Linked DNA regions of Cupriavidus necator. The protein of the gene in region 2 interacts with the protein of the main gene of each other region in a pairwise test. Links are inferred from orthologs where the notes say so. Each region holds a gene or a part of one and is shown on either strand. Other genes may lie near its edges.

Region 1 (10,086 bases), 290 kb from region 2 along the record:
GGCCGTTGAACTTGAGGATGATGTCGCCGGCTTCGATGCCCGCCTTCTCGGCAGGACCGCCCGGCTCGACGCTGCCGACCAGCGCGCCGCGCGCACGGCCCAGGCCCAGCGAATCGGCCACCTCCTTGGTGACGTCGCCGATCGCCACGGCGATGCGCCCGCGCGTCACGCGCCCGGAGCTCTTGAGCTGCTCGGACACGCGCATCGCCTCGTCGATCGGGATTGCGAACGAGATGCCCATGTAGCCGCCGCTGCGGCTGTAGATCTGCGAGTTGATGCCGATCACCTCGCCGCGCAGGTTGATCAGCGGGCCGCCGGAATTGCCGGGGTTGACCGCCACGTCGGTCTGGATGAACGGCAGGTAGTCGCCCGTGTCGCGGCCCTTGGCCGAGACAATGCCGGCGGTCACGCTGTTGTCCAGCCCGAACGGCGAGCCGATCGCCAGCACCCATTCGCCGGCGCGGACCTTGTTGGAATCGCCCAGCGGCAGGCGCGGCAGGCCGCTGGCCTCGACCTTGAGCAGCGCCACGTCGGTGCGCTTGTCCGAGCCGATCAGCTTGGCCTTGAATTCGCGCTTGTCGGGCAGCGTCACATAAATGGTTTCGGCGTCGGCCACCACGTGCGCGTTGGTCATCACGTAGCCGTCCTGGCTGATGATGAAGCCCGAACCCACGCCGCGGCTCTGCTCTTCCTGCTGCGGCGGCTGGCCGCGGCGGGGGGCGCCGGGCGCCGGGGCACCGGGCATCGGCACGCCGAAGAAGCGCCGGAAGAATTCCGCCATCTCGTCATCGCCGCCGGGTGCACCGCGCTGGCGCACGAGTTCCGTGGTGCGGATATTGACCACGGCCGGGCTGGCCTTTTCCACCAGGTCGGTGAAATCGGGCAGGTTGTAGTTGGAGGCGGCAGCCTGGGCATGGCTGACTTCGGCAACAGTCGGGCCGAGCAGCATCATGGCAGCCATGACCACGGCCCGCGCCAGGGCTGGAGATCTGAACATCATCGACAACTCCCGGGATTCAGCGAATAGAAGAAAAACCGTCTGGATGTGATCCCGTGGCGGGGACCCCTGCGCAGGTTTCATGAAGCCGGCGCCGGGACAGAGTCCGGCGGCGTCGGCTGCACCTGCGTCAAGCTCAGTGTACCGCCTTGGGCGGGCGGTACTCCACGGCCGTCGCAAACTGCCGCACGGTGCTCGCCGGCACCTCGCCCACCACGGTAATCCAGAAATCGGCAATCCGGCGCACCACGACCTGGGTCGCGCCGAGCGCTGCCACGCCCTCGCGGCGCACGCGTTGCTCGGAAACCGGTTCAATGAAGACCGACAGGCCGGTCAGCCCGTCGCTGTAAACGACCTGCAGCACTTCGAAGACCTGGCCGCGCGCGTTGCCCGGCGCGGGTGCGCGCAGCTCGCCGAGCGGACGGCGCACTTCGCGGATCTTCTGGAAGCCCTTGAGCGGCACCGCAATCGACCAGCCCTCGTCGGCGATATTGGTCGGCTGGTAGGTCACCTCATAGCGATTCCAGCTGCTGGAATTCTTGATCGCACCGAGGATATGCTGCTTTTCGGACGGCACCCCGATCTGCACCTGCGAGAACGCGACCTGCTCCAGCACCTTGCCACCATCGCCGATGGTCTGCGCGCGCATCAGCAGGCCGGAGTTTTTCTCCGCCCACAGGCGCACCGCATAGCGCGCGGCATCGTGCGGCTCCAGCGCGAAGACCTCGCACTCCATGCCTGCCACCCGCTCGGCGGGCATCTTGCGCATGTCGTACAGGTCCAGCACGTCGTTCTTGTTGGTGGCGAGCAGCGCCGGGAAGCGATCCTTGGCTTCCTGCTTCTCCACCACCACCAGCTTGGCTTCCGGGATCAGGCTGTGCACCACGTCATTCTGACGCAGCACCTCGCGCGGCTTGCCGTCGAGCGTTTCCAGGCGTTCGTACTCGTTGTGGACGAGATCGCTGTAATGCTGGATACGCGAGGCGTGCATGACGCTGCCGCGCTGGTAGATCAGCGTGCCGACATAGTTCTCGCGCTGTGCGGCTTTGTGGATCTTGTTGAGCCAGGCGGTGGCGTCGCGTCGGTTCAGCGTACTGTCTGAAGGCTGTGCGGTGGCCGCGGCAGCGCTCAGACACAAGGCCAGAAAAAAGGACCTACGCAGGGCCCTGATTTTCTGCGCGCCCGCTACATAGGCGGGCGACCCTCCTTTATGCATGTCCGGCATTATTCCTGCGTATTTTCCTGAGTGAAGTTTGCACCGTTGGCAACCGTGCGCATGGTGGGCACGAACGCATCCGTTGCCACCGACGTGCGATGGGCACGCAGGTATTCGTCCAGGCGCGGGTCGCGGATCATCTGGGGAGTTTCCGCCGCCACGGTGACGATGCCAGAGGCCGGGCTGGCCGGCTGGTCGGCGCGTGCCACCACGGCATCGGGCGTGGCCAGCGTGGCGGGGCCGCGCATCTGCGGCACGACCACCCAGCTGACCGCTGCCACGGCGGCGGCGATCGCGGTGCCCGGCATCACGCGGCGCACCCACGACGGCCTGACCAGCAGGCGGTGGCGGGCGCTGGCCTGCGCCACTGCCGGCACCAGTACATGCGGCTCGGCTTCCAGGCGCGCGGAGAAACGAGAGAGGAAAGCAGAGGTGGAACCCGCGTGCGTCAGGTCTTCCGAACGCAGCGTGTCGCCGATCAACTGGTAAGTGGCCCAGTCGGACATGCCGGCATCGCTTTTCGCGAGGCCCAGCACGGCATCGACTTCGTGCGGCGCCAGTTCGCCATCCATCAATACGGAGATCTGCTCCGCTGCTTCCACTACATGAACCGACTGCTTATGAGCCTGACCCATTTCCCACCCCAAGACATTCCATTGAACACCGATAATCCCGTCACTTCTGTCGCTTATCGATGCAGGAATACGCTGCAACGCTGGCCGCACGACATTCTTCTTGACTACCCGACTACTACCACCGTTTGCCCTCTGCCGTTCCCAGCAGCGGACGCAATTTCTCGGCAATCGCCTCGCGCGCCCGGAAGATCCGCGAACGCACCGTGCCGATCGGACATCCCATCGCTTCGGCGATCTCCTCATAGCTGAGGCCCTCGATCTCGCGCAGCGTGATGGCGGTCCGCAATTCTTCCGGAAGCGCCTCCATTGCGCGGTTCACCGTCTCGGCGACCTGGCGTGTGTGGAGCATCGATTCCGGCGTATTGATATCCCTTAGTTGCTCACCGTCCGCAAAAGTTTCAGCCTCCTCTGCATCGATATCGCTGGACGCTTCCGGGCGGCGGCCCTGGGTGGCAAGGTAGTTCTTGGCCGTGTTGACGGCGATCCGGTACAGCCACGTATAAAAGGCCGACTCCCCGCGGAACTGGGGCAATGCGCGGTATGCCTTGATAAAGGCATCCTGCGCCACATCCTCCACCTCAGCGGGGTCCCTGACCAGGCGCGAAATCAGGCGAATGATCTTCCGATGGTATTTGGTCACCAGAAGTTCAAAGGCCCGCTTGTCGCCCTGCTGGACGCGTTCAACTAGGAGCTGATCGGCTTCGCGTTCGCTCACGTATGGCTCACCTGCAGTGTATCTCTTGGTTTGGTCGTCACGACAAACGTTGTATTTTACCTACGATTCTAAGCCCGCCCGGTGAAGCAACGCGCATCCTGTGACCGCAAGCTAACAAAATCGTTCCCCTGCCGGCATCTCAGGTTGCACCCGCAGTGCAACTCTGGCGGCGCGTTGCAACCGCCGCGCCATCTCGGGCGAACCTGCCTGCCAGGGAAGAAAGATGGCGCCGGGCATCCCGGGCGCTCCGGGCGCCAGGCGCACGACAGCGGCGCCGCCGGCCTGCCAGCATTGCCTGACCACAGCCTCGTGCCGGGCATCACCCGGCCCTTGCAGGCGGATCCGCAATGGGCCGTTGCCGTCGGGCGCATGCAGCACTGCCGTGCAGCGCCAGCGCAGGCTGCACCACCACGCCGGCCAGGCACGCACCGTTGCCGCTGCGGCAAGCACGAGTGCCAGCGCCATGGCGGCATGCCCCCAATGGAAACCAGCCTGACTGCCGGCTATTACAGCGGCCAGCGTCCGCGCCAGCAGCGCGAGCGCCAGCATTTCGCCGGCACAAAACACGAACAGGGTCCACCACAACGGGTGGACCCTGCCCTGGCGCAGCCCGCGAAGGGCCCGCCTCAACCTCGGATCAGGCGCGGCGGAAAACAAGCGTGCCGTTGGTGCCGCCGAAACCGAAGTTGTTCTTCACCGCGACCTCGATCTTCATCTCGCGCGCCGTGTTGGCCACGTAGTCCAGGTCGCACTCGGGATCCTGGTTGTCGAGGTTGATCGTCGGCGGCGACACCTGGTTGTGCAGCGCCAGCACGGTGAAGACCGATTCCAGGCCGCCGGCACCGCCCAGCAGATGGCCGGTCATCGACTTGGTCGAGTTCACCACCATCTTGTAGGCCTGGTCCCCGAATGCGGCCTTGATCGCATCGGATTCGTTCTTGTCGCCCAGCGGTGTAGACGTACCATGGGCGTTCAGGTAATGCACCTGGTCCGTATTGATGCCGGCGTCCTTGAGCGCATTGACCATGCAACGGCGCGGGCCGTCCATGTTCGGCGCGGTCATGTGGTAGGCGTCGCCGCTCATGCCAAAGCCGATCAGCTCGGCATAGATGCGCGCGCCGCGCGCCTTGGCCGACTCGTACTCCTCCAGCATCATCACCCCGGCGCCTTCGCCCAGCACGAAGCCGTCGCGGTCCTTGTCCCACGGACGCGAAGCGGCGGCCGGATCGTCATTGCGCGTCGACAGCGCACGCGCAGCGGCGAAACCGCCGATGCCCAGCGGCGACACGGTCGACTCGGCACCGCCCGCCAGCATGGCGTCGGCATCGCCGGCCTGGATCAGGCGGGCGGCCAGGCCAATGCTGTGCAGGCCGGTCGTGCAAGCCGTCACGGCAGCCAGGTTCGGGCCCTTGATACCGTGGATGATCGACAGGTGGCCGGCGATCATGTTGATGATCGAGCCAGGCACGAAGAACGGCGAAATCCGGCGCGGACCGCGCTCGGTCAGCACGGCGTGGGTCTCTTCGATCAACGGCAGGCCGCCGATGCCCGAGCCGACCAGCACGCCGATGCGCTCGGCATTGGCTTCGGTCACTTCCAGGCCGCTGTCCTTCAGCGCCTGCGTGCCGGCCGCAATGCCGAAATGGATGAAGGTATCCATCGCGCGGGCTTCCTTGGCCGGGATGTAGTCCTCGGCATTGAAACCCTTCACTTCACCGGCAAAGTGCACGGAAAGCGCGGAGTGATCGAATTTGGTGATGGTGGCGATGCCGGACTTGCCGGCAACCAGGTTGGCCCAGCCTTCGGCAACCGTGTTTCCGACCGGAGACACAAGGCCAAGCCCAGTGACGACGACGCGACGACGGCTCACTATGTTTTCCTACGGGTGCGTGAAACGGGAACGGAACGGAGATCAGCCCGCCGCCGGCCTTGCGGGCCGCGCGGCGAAGCACATTCCATTCTGCTTCTTCAAACAGACGAAAGCCACAGAAAACAGCAAGGCGCGGCCGCAACGGCCCGCCCACCTGCCTTCTGTGGCTCGGAATGCAGAGACGACGGGCTTAGGCCTTGACGTGCGCGGTGGCGTAGTCGATAGCCTGTTGCACGGTCGTGATCTTTTCGGCTTCCTCATCAGGAATTTCCATGCCGAATTCATCTTCCAACGCCATCACGAGTTCAACCGTGTCCAGCGAGTCCGCACCGAGATCGTTCACGAACGACGATTCGTTCTTGATATCTGCCTCGGCCACGCCAAGCTGTTCTGCCACGATTTTCTTGACGCGTTGTTCGATATTGTCCATGTAACCCTCCAGGGAAGTTCGACAAAAAGTGGGCGCATTTTAGCAGGTTTGAGGCGACAGAAATGCCGCCTGCCAAGCTTTGCAAGAATCGCGCCCGTTTGGTTCGGAAAACTACTACTTCAGGCGGCTTCTTCGGGCTTCTCCCCCGAAACCAGCCAGCCAAAACCCCATTAATTCATGTACATCCCGCCGTTCACATGCAGCGTAGTGCCGGTAATGTAAGCGGCATGCGGGCCAGCCAGGAAGGCCACTGCGTTGGCGATATCCTCCGGCTGGCCAAGGCGACCCAGCGGAATCTGCGTCTTGAGCGAAGCATGCTGCTCTTCGGACAGCGCCTTGGTCATGTCGGTGTCGATAAAGCCCGGCGCGACACAGTTCACGGTCACGTTGCGGCTGCCGATTTCCGCGGCCAGCGAGCGGGTCATGCCCGCCACGCCCGCCTTGGCAGCAGAGTAGTTCATCTGGCCGGGGTTGCCGACCGAGCCCACCACCGAAGTGATATTGATGATGCGGCCCTGGCGGGCCTTCATCATCGGGCGCAGCACCGCGCGCGACAGACGGAACACCGAAGTCAGGTTGGTCTGGATCACGGCCAGCCAGTCCTCGTCCTTCATGCGCATCGCCAACTGGTCCTGCGTGATGCCGGCATTGTTGACCAGCACGCCGATGCCGCCGTGGGTCTTGACAATCTCGTCGATGAGCGCGTCGCAAGCGGCCGCGTCATTGACGTTGAGCACGGCGCCCTTGCCCTTCAGGCCGTCGGCGCCGAGGTAATCGGTGATGCCGGCCGCGCCGGCTTCGCTGGTGGCGGTGCCGATCACGGTGGCGCCCTGGCGGGCCAGTTCCAGCGCGATGGCGCGGCCGATGCCGCGCGAGGCGCCGGTGACCAGCGCAACCTGGTTGTCGAGAAGTTTGGTCATGCGGATGTCCTCTTGCTTACTTCAGCAGTGCCAGCGTGTCTTGCAGCGAGGCCGGATCGAAGATCGCACCGCCGGTCAGGTTGCCGTCGATGCGCTTGGTCATGCCGGCCAGCACCTTGCCGGGGCCGCATTCGATCACGTGCGTGACGCCTTCGGCGGCCATCTTCTGCACGCACTCGACCCAGCGCACCGGCGCGGCGGCCTGGCGCACCAGGGCGTCCTTGATCGCATCCGGATCATTGACGATGGCGACGTCGACGTTGTTCACCAGCGGGATCGACGGCGCCGAGAAAGCCAGGCCGGCCATGCGCTCGCGCAGGCGGTCCGAAGCGGGCTTGAGCAGCGACGAGTGGAACGGCGCCGACACCGGCAGCGGCAGCGCGCGCTTGGCGCCCTTGCCCTTGGCGATTTCGCAGGCCTTCTCGACCGCGGCCTTGTGCCCGGCAATCACCACCTGCGACGGCGCGTTGAAGTTCACGGCCTCGACCACGCCGGCGGCCGATGCCTCGGCGCAAGCGGCGCGCACGTCGTCATCGGACAGGCCCAGGATCGCGGCCATGGCACCCTCGCCCACCGGCACGGCTTCTTGCATGGCTTGCGCGCGGAAGCGCACCAGCGGTACCGCGTCGGCAAACGGGATCACGCCCGCGGCCACCAGCGCCGAGTACTCGCCCAGGCTGTGGCCGGCAACCAGCGCCGGTGCCGGACCACCGGCATCCAGCCAGGCACGGTAGACCGCCACTGCGGCGGTCAGCATCACCGGCTGCGTGTTGGTGGTCAGGTTCAGCTCTTCGGCGGGGCCTTCGGCGATCAGGCGGCCGAGATCCTGGCCGAGCGCGGCCGAGGCCTCTTCCACGGTGGCGCGCACCACGGCGTTATCGGCGAAGGCATTGAGCATGCCGACCGACTGCGAACCCTGGCCGGGAAATACGAAAGCGAATTTCATCGGATTGGAACCCTAACAAGAAACGGGTGGCCGGCGCCGCGGCATGCCCCGCATGCGCGGCATGCCATGGCGCCGGCCGCGAATCACATGCGCAGCAGCACCGCGCCCCAGGTGAAGCCGCCACCCACGCCTTCCATCAGCACGGTCTGGCCCGCGCGGATGCGGCCGTCGCGCACCGCGACGTCCAGCGCCAGCGGGATCGACGCCGCCGAGGTGTTGCCGTGCTCATGCACGGTGGCGACCATGCGCTCCGCCGGCAGGCCCAGCTTCTTTGCCGTGCCCTGCATGATGCGGATATTGGCCTGGTGCGGAATCAGCCAGTCGATCTGGCCCGGCGTCACGCTGGCAGCCTCCATGGCTTCGCGCGCGACCTTGTCCAGCACGTTCACGGCCAGCTTGAACACAGCCTGGCCGTCCATGTGCAGGAACGGGTTGCCGGTGATGTTGCCGCCGGCGACGTTGCCCGGCACGCACAGGATATCGACATGCCTGCCGTCCGAGTGCATCGCGGTGGACAGGATCCCCGGCTCCTCGGACGCCGACAGCAGCACGGCGCCGGCACCGTCGCCGAACAGCACGCAGGTGGTGCGGTCGTTGAAGTCCAGGATGCGCGAGAACACCTCGGTGCCGATCACCAGCACGTTGCGGTGCGAGCCGCTGCGGATGAACTTGTCGGCGGTGGCCAGCGCGTACACGAAGCCCGAGCACACCGCCTGCAGGTCGAACGCCGGGCAGTGGTTGGTGATGCCCAGCTTTTCCTGCACGATGCAGGCCGTGCTGGGGAACACGAAGTCCGGCGTCGAGGTGGCGACGATGATCAGGTCGATGCTCTGGCGGTCGATGCCGGCGGCTTCGATGGCCTGCTCGGCAGCCTTGACCGCAAGATCGCTGCTGGTCACATCCGGCTCGGCCCAGTGGCGTGCCGAAATGCCGCTGCGCGAGACGATCCAGTCGTCGCTGGTCTCGATGCCCTTTTCGGCAAGCTGCGTGGCCAGGTCATGGTTGGTCACGCGCCGCGGAGGCAGGTAGCTCCCGGTACCGATGATTTTTGCGTACTTGGTCATGTATTGTCGGATCGTATGGCCCGCAGGCACCCTCGACCGGCGCGCGTGGCGCTCAGGCGACGTGGGGGCTGGGATGCGCGCCAGGCACCTCTGTCTCCGGGGCGGGCTGTGCAGCGCCTGCGGCGCTGGATTTATCGGCAAAAGCCCGGGTGATGCGGGCGATCACGCCATTCTTGGCGGCATCATACCCGCGTTTGATGGCCCACTCAAAAGAATGGGCATCGGCCGAGCCGTGGCTCTTGATCACCAGCCCGCGCAACCCAAGCAGCGAGGCGCCGTTGTAGCGCGCCGGGTCGAGCCGCCTGGCCAGGCGCGACAGCACCGGCATGGCGACCGCGGCCAGCAGCTTGGTGAACCACGAGCGGGTGAATTCTTCCTTGATCATACTGCCGATCATCTTGGCCAGGCCCTCGGTGCTCTTGAGCGCCACGTTGCCGACGAAGCCGTCGCAGACCACGATGTCGGTAGTGCCCTTGAAGATGTCGTTGCCTTCCACGTTGCCGTAGAAGTTCAGCTCCGAGGCGCGCAGCAGTTCACCCGCACGCTTGACCACCTCATTGCCCTTGATGACTTCCTCGCCGATGTTCAGCAGGCCCACCGTGGGGTGTTCCTTGTGGTCGACCACGGCCACCATGGCTTCGGCCATGCGCGCGAACTGCAGCAGGTGCTCGGGCTCGCAGTCGGCATTGGCGCCCAGGTCCAGCACGGTGGTGCCCCAGCCTTGCTCGTTCGGGATGGTGGTGGCGATGGCCGGCCGCTCGATGCCTTCGAGCGTCTTGAGCACATAGCGCGACACCGCCATCAGCGCGCCGGTATTGCCGGCGGAGATGCAGGCACCGGCCAGGCCTTCCTTGACCTGCGTGACGGCGACGCGCATCGAGGAATCCCTCTTCTTGCGCAGCGCCACCTCGACCGGGTCATCCATGGTGATGACCTCGGTGGCCTCGACGATGGTCACGCGCGGATGGTCCAGCGCGTGCAGCTTCTTCAGCTGCGTCCGGATGGCGTCGGGCAAGCCGACCAGCACCATCTCGGCGTCGTCGTGGCGGGAAAGAAAACTGATCGCCGCAGGCACCGTCACGGAGACTCCGTGATCGCCGCCCATGCAGTCGATAGCGATTTTGATCGTCATTGTTCCTGGTACGGATAGCGCGGCGGCGCACGCCACGCCCGGCGGGAAATCCGAGCGCCCAACAAAAAAGCGGCAACGATCTTGCCGCTTTTTTGTCTCTGACCTTTTAGTGTCCGACCTACAGGCATGCGCGAGCGAGACGCAACGTCACGCCGAACGAA
Region 2 (10,260 bases):
CCTCGTCATCATCGAACACTCCGGCATGCGCCTGCGACAGCGGCAGCATGCCGCCGCCGGCGACGGCGGCGAGCCACAACAGGGTGGAAACGCGTGCTTTCATGAAAGGCAGTCCAGAGATCAGAGATCAGTAGTTGATGTCCGCGCGGCGGTTTTCGGCCCACGAGGCTTCATCATGGCCGGTGGCCTTGGGCTTTTCCTTGCCCAGGCTGACGGCCTCCATCTGGCCGTCGGGCACGCCCATCGAAGCCAGCGAGCGGCGCACGGCTTCGGCGCGCTTCTGGCCCAGCGCCAGGTTGTACTCGCTGGTGCCGCGTTCGTCGGTGTTGCCCTGGATCAGGATCTTGCGGCCCTTGTTCGAGCCCAGGTACTTGGCGTGCTCGCCCAGCATGCCCTGGTAGTCGGACTTGACCGTGTAGCTGTCGAAGTCGAAGTACACGCTGCGCTTGGCCAGCGGGCTGTTCGGATCGTTGAGCGGATCGGCGGCCGTGACCGGGGTCACTGCGCGCGGATCGGCACCGGTGCCCGCGCCGGCACCGGCTTTGGCGGTGTCGTCCAGCTTGACGCCGGAGCTGCAGGCGCCAAGGGCCAGCAGTGCGGCAACGGCAAGGGTTTTGCTCATCAGTTGGGGCATGGTGAATGACTCCTGTTATTGCATGAAAGGACCCCAGGACGGCTCGCGAACATCGCCGGACTGGAGGGACAGAACCTGCCGGGTACGCCCGTCAGTGGAAACCGCCGCCAGCACCGCGCGACCGCCCACGCGGGTGGCATAGAGAATGTACTTGCCGTTGGCGGCAAAGCTGGGCGCTTCGTCGTTGGCCGTATCGGTCAGCGACGTCACGTCGCCGTTGCTCAGGTCCTGCAGCTGCAGCTTGAAGCCGCCCGCGCGCGAGATGTACGCCAGGTACTTGCCGTCCGGCGAAACCCGCGGGCTGACGTTGTAGCTGCCCTTGAAGGTGACACGTTGCGCACCGCCACCTTCCTCGCCGGAAGCGGGCATGCGGTAGACCTGCGGCGCACCGCCGCGGTCGCTGGTGAAGTAGATGCTCTTGCCGTCCGGAGAATACTGCGGCTCGGTGTCGATGGCGCTGCTGCGCGAGAGGCGGCGGATGCCGGAACCGTCGGCATTGACCTGGTAGACCTGGGTATTGCCGTCTCGCGACAGCGCCAGCGCCAGGTGCCGGCCATCAGGCGACCACGACGGCGCGCTGTTGTTGCCCTTCTGGTTCGACACCAGGGTGCGCTTGCCGCTGGCCAGGTCGTGCACATACACCACCGGCTTCTTGGCCTCGAACGAAACATAGGCCACGCGCGCGCCGTCCGGCGACCACGACGGCGAGATGATCGGCTCGTTGCTGGTCAGCGCCACCTGCGCGTTCTGGCCATCGGAGTCGGAAATCAGCAGCTGGTAGCGGCCGCCGACCTTCGACACGTAGGACAGGCGCGTGGCAAACACGCCGCGCTCGCCGAGCAGCTTTTCATAGATGTAGTCGGCGATCTTGTGCGCGGTCACGCGCAGCTGGGACTGGTTGACGGTAAAGGCCAGCCCGCCCAGGCTCTGGCCCTTGACGGTGTCGTACAGGCGGAAGCGGACCTCATACTTGCCGCCGGCGGCCGGGGTCACGCTGCCGGCGACGAAGGCATCTGCGCCGCGCGACTTCCAGCTGCCCAGGTCGACATTGGCGGATTCCGCCACCGTGGCGCCGCCCGGATCGACATTGCGCAAGCGCCCGCTGCGCGCCAGGTCGGCGCGGATGATCGCGGTCAGGTTCTGCGGGGCCTGGGCCTCGCCCTGGAAGTTGGCGGTCGCAACCGGGATCTGGCTGGAGCCGACCCCGGAGATCTCAACGTTGAGTTGCGCGTGCGCGGCGCCGGCTGCCATCGTCATCGCCGCGGCCAGCCAGGCCATCAGCGCGCGGCGGCCGGCCAGCGGATGCCGGCCGATGGCGCGTTGGGATTCGGGTTGGGTTGCGTTGTGCCGCCTCGCGGACAGCCAGTTGGGGGCCCAAAGCTTTCGCATGCTGCTCCTCAGTCGATTTCAAGTTTCGTCGGGCACGGCAGGCAATCGGCAACACGGGCAAATGCGGCATTGCAGCGCGTGGCGCATGCCCCGTCTGCGTGCGTATCGCACACTGCCGGCCGCGTCAGGCAACCTGTCATGCTAGCGCTGGGACCAAGACCCGGCGATGAAGGTTGCATTATGTTGCAAATCATGCCGCCCAGGCCACTCAGTCCTTCGGACGGAAGGTAATGGTGAAGCTGGCCGGCGCCTTGCCGTTCTCATCACGCGGCAGCGGGTCGGAACGTTCCACCGCGCGCAGCACGGCATTATCCCAGCCCGAGTTGCCGCTGGACTTGGACAGCCGCGCCGACAGCAGCGAACCATCCGGCGCCAGCTGCACCGACACCACCGCGGTCGGGTTGCCCGGCACGTCCTCGCCAAAGACGATATTCGGCTTGACGCGGCGGCGCACGCGGTCCGCATAGCCCGGCGACGCCTTGCCACCGCCGCCGGCACCCGCGCCGGCCGTACTGCCCACGCCGCCGCCGCCCGCGCCGGAGCCGCCGGCCAGCGCCTGCAGGCGCGCCAGCTCGCTCTTGCGCTGGGCATTGGCCGCAGCCTCGCGCTTGGCCTTGGCGTCGGCATCCGCCTTGGCCTTGGCCTTGTTCTCGGCGTCAGCCTTGGCCTTGGCGTCCGCCTGGGCCTTGGCCCTGGCGTCCGCTTCCTTGCGTTCTGCTTCCTTGCGCTCGGCCTGTTCCTTGCGCTGCTGTTCCTGCTGCGCTGCCTTCTTCTTCGCGTCGTCCTTGCGCTGGGCTTCCTTGCGCTCGGCCTCGCGCTGCTCCGCTTCCTTGCGCGCGGCTTCCTTGCGTTCCGCCTCTTTGCGCTCAGCTTCCTTGCGGGCAGCCGCCTGCTTGCGCTCGGCCTCTTCACGCGCCGCCGCCTCGGCACGGCGCTTCTGGCGTTCCAGCGCGATGTCGGCGTCGTCCTCGACCTTGCTCTTCACCTCGGGCAGCGGCGGGGCCGGGCGCGGCTGCACCACCGGCTCCGGCGGCGGCGGCGGGGGCGCGGTGGCGGCCGGAATCTCTTCCCACAGCTCGGCCTCGGCGCCGACGGGGGTGCTGCTCTGCAAGCGCACGCCGTAGTACAGCACGACAGCCAGCAGCATGTGCATGAAGAGCGCGAACAGGAAGGAACGCAGGGTTCCCCGCTCCTTGACCGGCTGGTAGGGATAGGCGGCGACGGTCTTCATCAGGCGCAACGGCAATCAGATAGGCGCTTCAATGCGTCAGGAGGTCTTGGACTTGACCATCAGGCCGACGCGCTTGACGCCGTCGGCTTTCAGGATCGACATCACGTCCAGCACCGCCTCATACTTGACCGCGCGGTCGGCGGCAATCACCACCGGCTGGTCGGGATTCTCGTTCTGGCGCTGGTGCACGAAGTCGAGCAGGCCCTGCTTGTCGAGCTTGCGCTCGAAGGCATTGCCGGCGCTGTCCTTGCCGCGCGCGGTCAGCTGGCCACTCTCGTGCACGGTGACTACGATCGGCGGCGCCTTCTGCTGCGGCGTGGCGTTGGCCACGGTGGGCAGGTCGACGGTGGCGGGGCTCACGATCGGCGCCGCCACCATGAAGATGACCAGCAGCACGAGCATGACGTCGATGTACGGCACGACATTGATGTCGGCGCTGGCCCGGCGGCGCGAGCCGCCACGGCGCTGAATGGCTGCCATTGCAGGACTCCTGGAAACGCCGGCCCGGGCTTGCGCCCGGACCGTCTGGATTAGATTCGATACGTGTGCGGTTAGCGTGCCTGCCGTTGCAGGATGTTCAGGAACTCTTCCATGAAGCTCTCGAACCGGATCGCCAGGCGGTCGATCTCCGTGGCATAGCGGTTGTAGGCGATCACAGCGGGAATGGCAGCGAACAGGCCGATCGCGGTCGCCACCAGCGCCTCGGCAATACCAGGGGCCACCGATGCGAGCGTCGCCTGCTGCACATTCGACAGGCCGCGGAAAGCGTTCATGATCCCCCAGACCGTGCCGAACAGGCCGATATACGGGCTCACCGAACCCACCGACGCCAGGAACGGCAGATGCGATTCCAGCACATCCATCTCGCGCTGGTAGGCCGCGCGCATCGCGCGCCGGGCCGCATCGAGCAGCGCGCCGGCTTCGTTGCCGCGCTCGCGCGCCTTCAGGAACTCGCCCATGCCGGATTCAAAGATCCGCTCCAGCGCGCCGGTGTTGTGGCGGTTGTTGACGGCACTGTTATATAGCGCCTGCAGGTCGCCGCCGGCCCAGAAGTCGCGTTCGAACCCCTCGGTCTGGGTGCGCGCCGAGCGCAGCGCCAGGTGCTTGCGGAAGATATAGGTCCACGAAAACAGCGACATGACGAGCAACAGCGCCATGACGGCCTGTGCCAGCAGGCTGGCGTGGAGCACCAGCGTTACGATCGACATGTCTTGCGTGACGGTCACGGGATTCATCGTGCGGACTTGATGGTAGCTAGAACGGGGTCGGGAATCGGGGCGGGACGGAAAGTGCTTCGATCGACACACCCAACACGGATCGCGCCAGAGGCCAGCATCAGCTCGCCACGCCAGGCTTCCTGGGTGAACTGGACCGACGCCGGGCCGACCCGGTCGATGCGCGTGCGGATCTCGAGCTGGTCATCCAGCCGGGCGGGCGCATTGTAGTCCACTGCCGTGCTGCGGACGATAAAGACCACGCCCGCCTCGTCGGCGAGCGATTGCTGCTCGATGCCGAGCGCACGCAGCCACTCGGTGCGGGCGCGCTCGAAGAACTTCAGGTAGTTGGCGTAGAACACTACGCCGCCCGCGTCGGTGTCTTCCCAGTACACCCGCAGGGTCCAGACAAAGTTTGTCATGGCCGCAATTGTAACGGAGAGCGATAGCGGTTTCGTGTAAACCCGCATGACGACTTTGCAACAGCAAGTTGCTGGCCAGCCCTTGCCAGCGCTTGCCTGGCGGGGCCGACGGCTTGCGGCGGGCGCCCGCCTCGCGCTACACTGCGCGCAACCATTCCATCTTGCGCGACTGGCGAAGTCAGTGGGCACTACCACGAGGAAGCGCAAGTTCTCTGGCGTGACGTTCATTGCGCGTTCGCGTAGCGTTCAGCACGCCTAGGCGTGAAGTTGCTTGCGCCTGCCGCTCGCCTGGGCAGCGAATGGGAAGCAGGGTGCGCCCTGCACCGACGGTTACAAGCCGCCGGTGCTGGTCGCCGCTAGCCTTCCCCGCGCGCCCTACCCCCGATGCGTGAATCGGATTCCCTATTTTTCAGACGAGTTTCGCCATGTTCGAACGCAGCCGTTTTACGATCGACCAGATCGACCCCGAGGTCTTTGCCGCCATCCAGCAGGAGAACCAGCGTCAGGAAGACCACATCGAGCTGATCGCCTCCGAGAACTACACCTCGCCGGCCGTGATGGCCGCCCAGGGTTCGCAGCTGACCAACAAGTACGCCGAGGGCTATCCCGGCAAGCGCTACTACGGCGGTTGCGAGTACGTCGACGTCGTCGAGCAGCTGGCCATTGACCGCGTCAAGCAGCTGTTCGGCGCCGAAGCCGCCAACGTGCAACCCAACTCGGGCTCGCAGGCCAACCAGGGCGTGTACTTCGCCGTGCTCAAGCCGGGCGACACCATCATGGGCATGAGCCTGGCCGAAGGCGGCCACCTGACCCACGGCATGGCCCTGAACATGAGCGGCAAGTGGTTCAACGTGGTCAGCTACGGCCTGAACGCCCAGGAAGACATCGACTACGACGCGCTGGAAAAGCTGGCCCAGGAGAAGAAGCCCAAGCTGATCATCGCCGGCGCCTCGGCCTTCGCGCTGCGCATCGACTTCGAGCGCATCAGCAAGGTTGCCAAGTCGATCGGCGCTTACTTCATGGTCGACATGGCCCACTACGCCGGCCTGATCGCCGCGGGTGTCTACCCGAACCCGGTGCCGCACGCCGACTTCGTCACCACCACCACGCACAAGAGCCTGCGCGGCCCGCGCGGCGGCGTGATCCTGATGAAGGCCGAGCACGAGAAGGCCATCAACTCGGCGATCTTCCCCGGCATCCAGGGCGGCCCGCTGATGCACGTAATCGCCGGCAAGGCCGTCGCCTTCAAGGAAGCGCTGACGCCTGAGTTCAAGGAATACCAGCAGCAAGTGGTGAAGAACGCCGCCGTGCTGGCCGAGACCCTGATCGCGCGCGGCCTGCGCATCGTCTCGGGCCGCACCGAAAGCCACGTGATGCTGGTTGACCTGCGCGCCAAGAACATCACCGGCAAGGAAGCCGAGCGCATCCTGGGCGAGGCGCATATCACCGTCAACAAGAACGCCATCCCCAACGATCCGGAAAAGCCGTTCGTGACCTCGGGCATCCGCCTGGGCTCGCCGGCCATGACCACGCGCGGCTTCAAGGAAGAAGAAGCCCGCATCGTCGGCAACCTGATCGCCGATGTGCTGGACAACCCGCACGACGCCGCCAATATCGCCAGCGTGCGCGAGCAGGCGGCAGCCCTGACCAAGCGTTTCCCGGTCTACGGCTGATGCATCGAGGCCGCCCATGCGGATTCCGCATGAGCGGCCGGCAGCTCCGCAAGCCGGCGTCCTCGGGCACCGGCTTGCGGGCCTCGCCAACCCGCCCCGCCTCCGCAGAACGACAACACGGACAAGGCGACGGGGTTCAACTGAAGGTGGTCCGGCATGAAATGCCCCTTTTGCGGTCATTCCAATACCCAGGTACTCGACACGCGCATGTCGGAAGACGGCGATGCCGTGCGCCGGCGCCGCCGCTGCGAAGCCTGCGACCGCCGCTTCACCACCTATGAGCGGATCGAGCTGTTCTTCCCCGCCATCGTCAAGAAAAACGGCTCGCGCGTGGACTACACGCGCGCCAAGCTGAAGGATTCCATGCGCCTGGCGCTGCGCAAGCGCCCGGTCTCGGCCGAAGCCATCGACGAAGCCATCACCCGCATCGAAGAAAAACTGCTGGCACTGGGAGAGAAAGAAATCCCCAGCAGCCAGGTCGGCGAACTGGTGATGCGCGAATTGCGCAAGCTCGACAAGATCGCGTATATCCGCTTTGCTTCGGTGTACCGGAGCTTTGAGGACGTGTCGGAATTCCGCGACGTGCTGGATGAGTTTGCGGCGTCCACCCCCCGGAAGGGGTAGCAAAAGTAACAAAATCGTTGTTTAATCCCCGTTGCATTTCCGCAAGGCCCGCTGTCGCATATTAAAAGGGCCCGGGATTGCAGACCAAAAAAAGAAGTTAACGAAGTCGGACGTCTTTTGACGGGGGTCAGAATGGGTCAACGCTGCCGCGGGGCAGCCGGCTTTGCCATGCTCGAAGCATTGGTGGCAATTGTCGTTCTGGCGGTTGGCGTGCTCGGCGTCGCCAGCCTGCTGCTGAATTCATCCCGCTTCACGCAACAAGCTTCCTACGACACCACTGCCATGCAGCTGGCCACCGAGATGGCCGAGCGCATGCGTGCCAATCCGGCCGTCTCGCAAACCGGCGCGGCGGCGGAAGCCATCATCCCGAACCGCTACTTCATCGACACTGCCACCGGGCAGCCGCCCGCGCTCACGGCAGCAAACAGCCCGTACGCGATCGCCTGCCCGGGCACGGCGGCCGGGTGCGCGCAGCAACTGGCGGATTTCGATGTCGCCGAGTTCTGGGAGCGTGTCAGCACAGGCCTGCCTGGCGGACGCGCCGTGATTTGCCGGGACATGGTCGCCTACGACCAGGCCACCGGCTTCTCATGGGGATGCACGCCATCGGCCACTGGCCGCGCGGACGACGCACCGATTGTCATCAAGATCGGCTGGATCTCCCGGCTTGCCGCCAGAACCGTCGCGGCACGGGTCGACATGTCCGACATGGGCACGCGCCCCCAGGTGGTCATCGTGGCCACGCAGGGCACGGTTAACTGACATGCGGAACGCCAGGATGTATCTCAACGCCGGCCGGCATCGTCAACTGGGGCTGTCGCTGGTGGAGCTGATGGTGGCGATGACGCTGAGCCTGCTCCTGATCATGGCTGCCGCGGCGCTCTACCTGACCGGACGAGCCAACTACAACAGCATCGATGACACCACTGCGCTGGATGAGAAAGGCCGTTTTGCGGTGGATACCGTGGTTCGGATCGTGCGCCAGGCCGCGTGGAGCAACTATGCGGGCAACAGCGCCGCGGCCTCTCCCGGCGCCAGCGGGCCTCCCGCGCCCAGCCCCGGAGGCGTCATGCTCACCACCACGAGCCTGTCGCCGACCATCAGCGGCCTCGACAGCTGCGGCGCCCCCGCGCAAGATCTCGGCAATCCGGCGCAAAACCTCGCGTGTCCGGCCCAAGCGGGTGCCGTGAACAAGAGCGATGTGCTGCAGGTCCGCTTCTTCGGCTCCGGCACGCAGCAGGACCGCACCGTCCCGGACAACAGCATGATCGACTGCTCCGGCAATGGCGTCGCCGAGCCGCAGGCCTGGGAAGACGCAGACCTAGCGCGCGGCATGGCGGTCTTCTATGTCAGCAACGATGCCGGCGGCATGCCTCAGCTGATGTGCGGCTATCGTCCACGGGACGCCGCCAACAAGGAAATCCTCACGGCCGGCACGGCGTACCAGGCTGTTTCGCTGATCTCAGGCGTTGAAGTCTTCCAGGTGCTTTACGGCATGGATACGAATTTCGACCAGACCCCGGACCGCTTCCTGTCGGCCACCGAGGTGCTGGCCCTGCCCACCACCTGGCAGAACGTCGTCGCCATAAAGATTGCCATGGTGCTGATGGGCGATACCGCCAGCGCATCGCCTCAGGATCCGCCAACCTTGCGCCTGTTCGGGCGCCTGTTCCCGGGCTCGCCGGGCAACGACACATCCTTCACGCCGGCCACGCAACTGCAGCGCATGCGACGCCTGTACACCGTCACCGTACAGCTCCGGAACATGGCCACCTGCACCACCTGCTCGCCGACATGAACACCCGCACCGCGCACCCCAACCCGCGTGGCATCGCGCTGATCACCGCCCTGGTGATGCTGCTGATCATCAGCGTCATCGCCATCGCCGGTGCCCGGCTGGCCATTGGCAGCAAGCGCATGGCATCGAACCAGCGCGACCGGGACCTGGCTCAGCAAGCGGCCGAGGCAGCCTTGCTGGATGCGGAAATCGACATCCAGGGTGTTTCCGCCCCAACCAGCCGGTCGGCCATCTTCTCCGGCACCACGATGAATGTGCTGCCGTTCGTGGCGGGTTGCAATACCGGCGTGACAGGCGCCTCACCCTTCCAGGGATTGTGCGACCCGGTGCTCGACGGCACGCCGAACTGGCTTGCCGTTGACTTCAGCCAGACGGGCGCCAACGCACGCACCACCGCCTACGGCACCTTCACCGGCCGCAGGTTCCCGACCGCGACAGGCGGGCTGCTGCCTGCCGCCCTGCCGCGCTACATCATCGAGCCGATCAGCGACATGTCGCCAGGCGCGAGCGAGGGCGCATACATCTTCCGCGTCACGGCCGTCGGCTTTGGCGCTAACCCGGCGACCCGGGTCATGTTGCAGTCGTACTACCGGAAGGGGGAATGAATGGGAACGTCCATGCCTGTCGCGGAGCACGGCAAATGAGCCGGATCCGGAAATTCATTTTCGCGGCAATGGCTGCGCTTCTCAGCCTGCCCGCCGGCCTGCTGCTTGCCGCAACGGAACAGAGCAGCCTCGCGACCGTCAAGCTCGCGCAGGCGCCGCTGTACGGCCGCAACCAGAATATCCATCCCAACCTGCTGCTGACGCTCTCGGTGGAGTTCCCCACGGTGGGGGCAGCCTATCGCTCCGGCACGTATTCGCCGACCACGGAATACATTGGCTACTTCAATCCGCGCAAGTGCTACAACTACAGCGGAAGCGCCAGCAATGGCTATTTTGTCATTGCCGGCGACGCCAACACGGCCGATCACACATGCACGGGCCAGTTCAGCGGCAACTTCATGAACTGGGCCACGGCCTCGGCCATCGATATGCTGCGCTACGCGCTGACCGGGGGTGACCGCGTCGTCGACTCCGCCACACAGACCATCCTGCAACGTGCCGTGCTGCAGGAGAGTTTTTTCAACAGCAACTCCTACTTCCCCCGCAAGACCTACGACAAGGCGTCCTCGGTCACGCCTTTCAGCAGCAGGACCTTGTACATCACCTCATGTGGCAACAAGGTGTTCTTTGGGGACAGCACCGAGTCCGGCGCCAGCTGCTCGAGCCCCGG

What was found.
Region 1: the proteins of ybgC (region 2) and acpP interact in binary tests that used the Escherichia coli proteins (3 or more experiments, as listed by UniProt). The link is inferred for Cupriavidus necator from one-to-one orthologs.

Annotation. Positions count from the first base shown.
Region 1 is NZ_CP066018.1:2,787,151-2,797,236, reverse strand. The notes cover bases 4,244-7,005. They hold acpP (acyl carrier protein), read right to left. Parts: upstream 5,864-7,005; coding sequence 5,624-5,863; downstream 4,244-5,623. Other genes in these bases: fabD (ACP S-malonyltransferase), read right to left, coding at 6,800-7,005; fabG (3-oxoacyl-ACP reductase FabG), read right to left, coding at 6,034-6,783; fabF (beta-ketoacyl-ACP synthase II), read right to left, coding at 4,244-5,433. In the rest of the region: I6H87_RS13060 (DegQ family serine endoprotease), read right to left, coding at 1-1,000; I6H87_RS13055 (MucB/RseB C-terminal domain-containing protein), read right to left, coding at 1,134-2,213; I6H87_RS13050 (sigma-E factor negative regulatory protein), read right to left, coding at 2,222-2,848; RNA polymerase sigma factor RpoE, read right to left, coding at 2,964-3,563; I6H87_RS13040 (hypothetical protein), read right to left, coding at 3,675-4,148; more of fabF, read right to left, coding at 4,201-4,243; more of fabD, read right to left, coding at 7,006-7,729; I6H87_RS13015 (beta-ketoacyl-ACP synthase III), read right to left, coding at 7,813-8,793; phosphate acyltransferase PlsX, read right to left, coding at 8,846-9,925. UniProt on the Escherichia coli protein: Carrier of the growing fatty acid chain in fatty acid biosynthesis.
Region 2 is NZ_CP066018.1:2,499,715-2,509,974, reverse strand. What follows is about bases 3,189-6,124. They hold ybgC (tol-pal system-associated acyl-CoA thioesterase), read right to left. Parts: upstream 4,891-6,124; coding sequence 4,486-4,890; downstream 3,189-4,485. Other genes in these bases: glyA (serine hydroxymethyltransferase), read left to right, coding at 5,316-6,124; tolQ (protein TolQ), read right to left, coding at 3,806-4,489; tolR (protein TolR), read right to left, coding at 3,291-3,734; tolA (cell envelope integrity protein TolA), read right to left, coding at 3,189-3,254. Also shown: tol-pal system protein YbgF, read right to left, coding at 1-103; peptidoglycan-associated lipoprotein Pal, read right to left, coding at 128-634; Tol-Pal system beta propeller repeat protein TolB, read right to left, coding at 650-2,023; more of tolA, read right to left, coding at 2,232-3,188; more of glyA, read left to right, coding at 6,125-6,563; transcriptional regulator NrdR, read left to right, coding at 6,720-7,187; type IV pilus modification protein PilV, read left to right, coding at 7,356-7,949; I6H87_RS11660 (PilW family protein), read left to right, coding at 7,966-8,985; I6H87_RS11655 (pilus assembly PilX family protein), read left to right, coding at 8,982-9,590; I6H87_RS11650 (pilus assembly protein), read left to right, coding at 9,626-10,260.